2 regions of the Paenibacillus sp. GYB003 genome follow, and region 1 is predicted to be linked to the other one. Evidence: riboswitches for the same ligand, from Rfam matches in the RefSeq annotation. Region 1 holds a riboswitch; the other holds the start of a gene.
The links. A riboswitch is a leader RNA that binds a small molecule or an ion and turns the genes downstream of it on or off. The one in region 1 is predicted to bind cobalamin.
Positions count from the first base shown of each region.

Region 2: it holds a riboswitch for cobalamin, as region 1 does, so the genes downstream of both, PV407_RS06290 (ABC transporter substrate-binding protein) here and nrdI (class Ib ribonucleoside-diphosphate reductase assembly flavoprotein NrdI) in region 1, are expected to answer to the same signal.

Region 1 is NZ_JARBDC010000001.1:11,784-15,325, forward strand. It holds gene nrdE (class 1b ribonucleoside-diphosphate reductase subunit alpha) at 1-888, opposite strand, end outside; gene nrdI (class Ib ribonucleoside-diphosphate reductase assembly flavoprotein NrdI) at 875-1,234, opposite strand; cobalamin riboswitch at 1,403-1,602, opposite strand; gene PV407_RS00075 (cysteine dioxygenase) at 1,805-2,299, opposite strand; gene PV407_RS00080 (hypothetical protein) at 2,394-3,050, opposite strand; gene PV407_RS00085 (SDR family oxidoreductase) at 3,151-3,542, opposite strand, start outside.
Region 2 is NZ_JARBDC010000009.1:30,512-34,053, forward strand. It holds gene PV407_RS06280 (ABC transporter substrate-binding protein) at 1-736, opposite strand, end outside; gene PV407_RS06285 (hypothetical protein) at 861-1,070, shown strand; cobalamin riboswitch at 1,187-1,400, shown strand; gene PV407_RS06290 (ABC transporter substrate-binding protein) at 1,639-2,613, shown strand; gene PV407_RS06295 (FecCD family ABC transporter permease) at 2,610-3,542, shown strand, end outside.

The DNA of each region.
Region 1 (3,542 bases):
CGGCGCGAAGACGTGCAGCGGTTCGTTCCGTTCGGCCAGCTCGTAAAATTTGCCCGGCACGATCAGGCCGATCGACAGCGTCTTGAGCCGCGTCTTCTCGTCGGCGTTAATTTTTTTGCTGTCGAGAAACTCCATGACGTCCCAGCCGAAAATGTTGTAATAGCCGGCGCCCGAGCCTTTGCGCTGCCCCATCTGGTCGGCGTACGAGAACGCGTCCTCCATCAGCTTCAATACCGGCATGATGCCTTTGGCCGCGCCTTCGACGCCTTTGATCGGCTCGCCGCGCCCGCGCAGCTTGGACAGGTTGACGGCGACGCCGCCGCCGATTTTCGAAAGCTGCATGCACGTGCCGATGCCGTAATTGATCGAATTGAGCGAATCGTCGAGCTCGAGCAGGAAGCACGACACCATCTCGCCTCTGCGGCTTTTGCCGGCGTTCAGAAACGTCGGGGTCGCCGGCTGCAGCCTGCGCTCCATCATCGATTCCGTCAGCGCGCGGGCCGACTCCATATCGCCCCGCGCCAAATGCAGCGCGACGATGGCGACCCGATCCGGAAAATGCTCCAAATACTGCGAACGGTCGTCGCTTTTCAACGCGTAATCCGTATAAAATTTCGACGCGGCCATGTAGGAAGGAAACTCGAAACGATAGCCGTGGGCGATGCCGTATATGTATTCCACTTGTTCCATTGTATAGGTTTCGAGCACGTTTTCGTAAAAATCGTTCTCGATCATGTAGCGGATTTTATGCGCCGTGTCGGGAAAACGGACGCTTTTGCGCTCCACTTCCTCCATGAAGGCGTCTACCGCCTCACGGTCTTTGTCCAGTTGGAAAAATCCTTCTTCGTCGCGCTGCATCAGCATATTGTTCAATTCAATGTGCCGCAACCGCGTTCACCTCCCGTACGAATCGTTCGACGTCGGCCGATGTGCCGGCCAGCTCGAATTTGCCGAGTATCGGCACGTTGTACATCGCCGCGATCCGGTCGGCGCTGCGCGCGAACCCTTCGCCCCAGTTGCGGTTGCCGCTGGCGGACACGCCGACGAGCCTGCGATAGTTGCGCTTCAGAAACGACAGCGTCTTCTCCGGCGCTTGGCCGAAGCCGGTCGTATACGTGACGAGCACGAACGGCTCGTCGACGGTCATCTCGCTCTCGATCGGGACGGCCGGCATGTTCAGCTTGCCGACGAACCGTTTCACATTCCCCGTTTTGGAGTCGTAAACGATCAACATGATGTGCAATATCCCCTTTCCAACTACCCGGGGCCCCCAACACGACGCTTTTCGGCCGCATGAAAAAAGCGCATCGGCGATACGGCCGGATGCGCCGAATGCGTGCAGCCTAAAAAAGCGAAGCTGGCAGCTTAACGACGAAACGGACACCGTGCCTATCGACCGTAGGGCTTGTGTCGATAACGGGCAGGTCTCCTGGCTCGGGAATCGGGCGACTCGCGTCCGCCTTCCCGGCATAAGAGCCAGTGGCCTAATCGGACGAAATCTACTCCCTTACAGTGGCGGGACCGCGCCGGCTTCGCACCGGACTTCCCTATTAAGCTTTATCCGTCCGCTAGACGGAAAAGCACCCGTTACAACAATATGTAGTTTGTATGTAATAATTTATATCAATATGTTGTGCTTGTCAATGCAAGCGGCCCTCTATTTTTATGCGAATAGGGGTAGACATTTCGGGAACGGCCCAACGGCTTGGCGTTTCGGCTCTATGAAAATCGCCGACAGCTTTTTTCATAGAGCGACAAAAAAAGACCTCCCCGCGAAGAGGAGGATCGGCCGGAACCGGCGCCTTCAGATGACATAGTCGAGCACATATTCCTCGACCGGCTTATACGTGTTCGTCTCCGCCAATGGCGGGGCGTACAAATGCAGCGAAACGGCGCGCCGGACGCCCGGGTTGCTCATCCGGTGAATTTGCTTGGCGGGAGCCTCGATGCGCCGGCCTTCCGGCACCCGGCATTGCGCGACGAGGAACGCTTCCCCGCCGCCGCCCGTCCGGTACGTCGCATTGAGCATCGCGCCTTCGAGCAGCAGGGCGCAGCCGACGGAACGGCCGTGATCGTGGACGAACGTTTCGCTCCCGGGCGGAATATGAACGACGATCGCCTCGACGTGATCGGAACGGAACAGCACGTTGCGGCCGTAAGGCAGCCGGTCGGGCTCGGTCACGTACGGGGCGATCAGCTCGGCCGTCGCGCCGATCGCGTCCAGCGCCTCGTGCAGCTCCCGCAGCGACGGCTGCCGCAGCGACGACAGCACGTCGTCAACCCGTTGTTTGAACAGCATGGGACACCCTCCCCGAAGTCAGGGCGTTTACCGCCTTACCCATCTATATGTGCCCATGGCCCGAACGGTTCGGGGCGGCGCGCTTCGGCCGCGCCTATTCTTCTCGATCGGTCCCAATCGGCTTGAATACCGTCGTGCCGACGTTTCCGGCTCCGAGCGCGGGCGGTTCTTCGCCTGTCGCGCCGCGGTAGCAGTGGCGAAGCAGCAGGCGGATCTCGTGCCACTGCACGCTCCGCAGCCAATAAGCCGTCCGTTCGTCCCGCTCCCGCTCCGTCTGCCGTTCCACGGCATCGACGAACAAGTACGGATCCCAGCCGTCGGCTTTCGCAAGCGCCTTCAACAAATCCTTGCCCGGGCCTTCGTCCAACGCCGCCAGCCCCGACGGTCCCGACAACAGCTCGGCGGCCGCCCGGTGCAGCTCCGGAAAGATCGGGTGCCGGCCGACGCGTTTCATCCAATATTTCGAGTTCCAATAGTCGCCTTCCATCCGGTGCATGATGCCGTGCCAATAGCTGCCCGTTTCCGTCTCGACGTTTTGCGAGATATCATGGGAAGCGTCCAGGCTGTCGTTCCACGCATGCAGCCCCGCGATAAAAGACAGCGCGTCGGACTTGCTTCCGACGGCAAGCCGGCCGACCCATTCGTCCGCCTGCGCGGCGATCGCGGCATCCAGCTCCGCGTTCCAGACGGCCGCAGGCTTGAGCGATTGAAGCGGCCTCCGGGCCGCCAACGTTTGCGCCAAGCTCCACATTCGGCGTCCCCCTCCTGTTCGACATTCCATTTGCGTGCGAAAAGGGCGCCCCGCACCGGCGAAGCGCCCCGCGTTTCCTTCCGGAGCGATGTCGTTCGTCTTACAGCGCCCGAACCATGCCTCCGTCGACGAGCACCGCTTGTCCGGTAACGTACGTATTGGCGAACGAGCCGAGATAGACGATCGTTCTGGCGAACTCTTCCGGCGTCCCGTACCGGCCGAGCGGAATTTGCTGCAAATGCTGCATCCGGATTTGCTCCTCCGACGCGCCCCTTTGTTCGGCCGCGCGGCGGTCCAGCTCCACGATGCGGTCCGTCTCGATCCGACCCGGCCCTACCGTATTGACGAGAATCGCGTCTTTGCCGAGCTCGGCGGACAAGCTTTTCGTGAGCGCGTATACGCCGGCCCGAAATACGTTGGACAAAATCAAATCGGGAATCGGCTGCTTGACCGATACCGACGTCAAATTGACGATCCGTCCTCCGCCCTGCT
Region 2 (3,542 bases), on a different contig from region 1:
GAATGCGAAGCGTCGTCCGGTTGACGGCGACGATCCGTTCGATATCGCGGAACAAAGGGCTGGGGCCGCGCAAACGCCCGAACGTAAACGCGGCGTCGTCCGCGGTCATTTCCCGCCCGTGATGAAACTGCACCCCTTTGCGCAAATAAAACGTCCACGTCATGTTCGCCTCGTCGGCTTCCCAATGATGGGCGAGGCCGGGGACGAACGTTTCCGCCACGCGGTCGTACCGGACGAGCGTGTCGAACACTTGATTGATAATATGCATATCGAGCGCCGAAAACGTCACGATCGGATCGAGCGAGTAGATCGCCCAATGGACGGGGAAGCGCAAAACTTCCACCGCCTCCCGTTCGGATCCTTCCGCTTTGTAGCCGAAATATTCGGACAGCCAATCGCCGAATCGTTCCTTCGCGGACGTATCGTCCCCGTACCGGCGAATGAGCTCCAGCGCGCCCGGAACGTCGCCGCGCTGCGCCACATGCTTCGCGTTGTCGATCAGCATCCGCGCGCGGTCGACCCGGAACGTCAGCGCCGACCGGTTGCCGCGCCCCCGCCCGGGCGTCCACGAGATCCAGCCGCACTCGCACATTTTGCGAATGACGAGCTTGGCGTTTCGCTCGCTGCAGTACAGCTTGCCTGCGACGTCCCGGAGCGTTACCCCGATCGGCTCGTTGTCGGGCGCTTCGGGGTAGGCGCGGCGCAGCAGCAAATATTGTTGGGAAGCGTAAAGCAACGGCGCTCACCTCGCTGTTTGAATGAAAAAAAGGGGAAATGAAGTACATCGATTATACCCTTTTTTGCCTCTTTTGACGACCGTACAATGGCGGTAAAGGAAGCGTAAGAGGAGTGAGGGTCCTATGCATCATCGCAAACCGGAAATGATCTACGAATTCGAGCGGGAGCGGCTGGCGAACGTCGGTCGGGACGATTGGAACGACGGCCCGGGCGGGGAGACGGAAAGCGCCGCCGCGGGTCGCGGACGGAAGCGGGGCGTCGTCGGAGCGGCGGCCTTGGCTTGCATTTTCGCGGGGACGGTCATGGTCGCCCTGAGCTTGTTCGGCCGGTAGCAGCGGCGGCCGCGTCGAAAGGGGAACCGCGCCGCTGCAATACCTATTGCCAGCGGCCCGGATTTGGCCTATAATCGATCCGTAAGCCAGATGCCCGTCCGCATGGTTTGTACGCCATTTATAATAGGCCAACAGGTGCCCGAACGACGCCGTCGATCGGGTTAAAAGGGAAGTCGGTGCGAATCCGACACGGTCCCGCCACTGTGAAATAGGAGCTTTCTCACGATGCCACTGTCCGCCGAGCGGACGGGAAGGCGAGGAAGCGGCGCCCGCTTGATTGCGGCCGGCGCGCCTATGAGTCAGGAGACCTGCCTGCTTGGTAAGCCCCAAGGAATCCTTCGAGGAAAAGGAGCCGGCTTATTCGGGAACGTTGTCTGCTTCTCGCCGTTCGGCGGTTGCCCGTATTCGCTGTGAACGCCCCTGTCCTTCCGAGGACGGGGGCTTTTTGCTTGCGAAGGCGCGGGAACCGGAACAGGCGTTCAATGGGTTCAGGTACGGGTTCGGTTCGGGTTCAGGTTCAGGGGAGATTCGGGGTACAAGGATCGGGGCAAAAAAAGGAGAGATCGAGATGAAGAAGCTTGGCGTGCTGTCGCTTGCCATCGCGCTCGCGCTGACGGCAGCGGCGTGCGGATCGACCAAAACCGAGGGAGTCAAGGAGCCCGCGCAGGCGTCGCCCGGCGGAACGGCCAAAGCCGGCGGCGGCGCGGAAACGGGGAAGAAAACGGTATATCCGCTTACGGTCAAAGACAGCTCGGGCAAAGAATTTACGTTCGCCAAAGCGCCGGAGCGCATCGTTTCTCTGTCGCCGACGGAGACGGAGGTGCTGTTCGCGCTCGGACTCGGCGACAAAATCGTCGGCGTGTCCAATCTGGACGATTACCCGGAAGAGGCGAAAAGCAAGCCGAAAATGGGCAACCTGCAGGGCAACCCGGAAGCGATCATCGCGGCGAATCCGGACATCGTGTTCGCGGGTCTGTCGCTGAACAAAAATTCGGTGGCGAAGCTGAACGAGCTGAAGCTGAATTTGTTCCAAACGAATCCGAAGACGATCGACGAGGCGATGGAGCGCATTTTGCTGTTCGGCCGCATTACGGACAAGCAGGAGCAAGCCGAGAAAGTCGTCGCGCAAATGCAAAAGGAGAAGCAGCAGGTCGTCGACGCGCTCAAAGGGCTGAAGCCCGAGCAGAAGAAAAAAGTGTACATCGAATTTTCGCCCGGCTGGACCGTCGGCAAAGGCGAATTTTTGGACGATATGATCACGCTTGCCGGCGGGGTGAACGTGGCGTCGGATTTGCAGGGCTGGAAGCAAATCAGCGAAGAAAAAGTGATTCAGCAAAATCCCGACGTCATCTTTTTCGCGAAAGCCGTCCCGGATCTGGAGAAGACGATTCGCGGCCGCAGCGGGTGGGATAAAATCGCCGCGATTCAGGCGAACAAGGTGATCGCGCTCGACGACAATTTGCTGTCGCGGCCCGGCCCGAGAATTACGAAAGCGTTGGCCGATATGGCCAAAGGGCTTTATCCGGATTTGGTGAAGCAATGAAACGAACGTTATTCGGCTGGGGAGTAGCAGGCTTGCTGCTCCTTCTTGTTTCCGTCGTCGTCAGCTTGTCGCTCGGCTCGGCGCACATTCCGATTCCGCAAGTATGGGGCATCCTGGTCAAGCAGCTGCCTTTCGTCGGAGACACGGTGCAGGCGACGTGGCCCGCTTCGTCGGAGCAAATCATTATGAAGGTCCGGCTTCCGCGCATCGTGCTCGGGGTGCTGATCGGCGGGGCGCTATCCGTATCCGGCGCCGGCTTCCAGGGCGTGCTGCGCAATCCGCTGGCCGATCCGTATACGCTCGGCGTCGCCTCGGGGGCGTCGGTCGGCGCGGCGTTCCTGATCATGTTCGGGCTTCACTACGCGATATTCGGCATGTGGTCGATTCCGATCGTCGCGTTCGGCACCGGCATGGCCACGCTGTGGGTCGTATTCCGGCTGGCCGGCGTCCAGGGCAAGTTTCGCACGGAAACGGTCATTTTGTCCGGCGTCGTCGTTTCTTCCTTTTTAAGCGCGATCGTGTCGTTTATGGTCGCTTTGAATTCGGACCGGATCGTCAACGAAATTTTGTTTTGGCTGATGGGCAGCTTGTCGCTGCGGGGCTGGCCGTATACGACGGTCGTTTTGCCGTATCTCGCGGTCGGCGCGGCCATTTTGATCGCGTACGGGCGTCCGTTGAACTTGTTCACGCTCGGCGAACGGCATGCGGCGCATTTGGGGGTGCGGGTCGAGCGGACGAAATGGGTCGTCCTGCTCGTCTCGACGGTGTTGACCGCGGCCGCCGTTTCGGTATGCGGCGTCATCGGTTTCGTCGGGCTCATTACGCCGCATTTGGTCCGGCTCATGGTCGGCCCGGATTACCGGCTGATCATTCCGCTATCGCTGCTGTTCGGGGGCATTTACGTGCTGTGGGCCGATACGCTCGCCCGC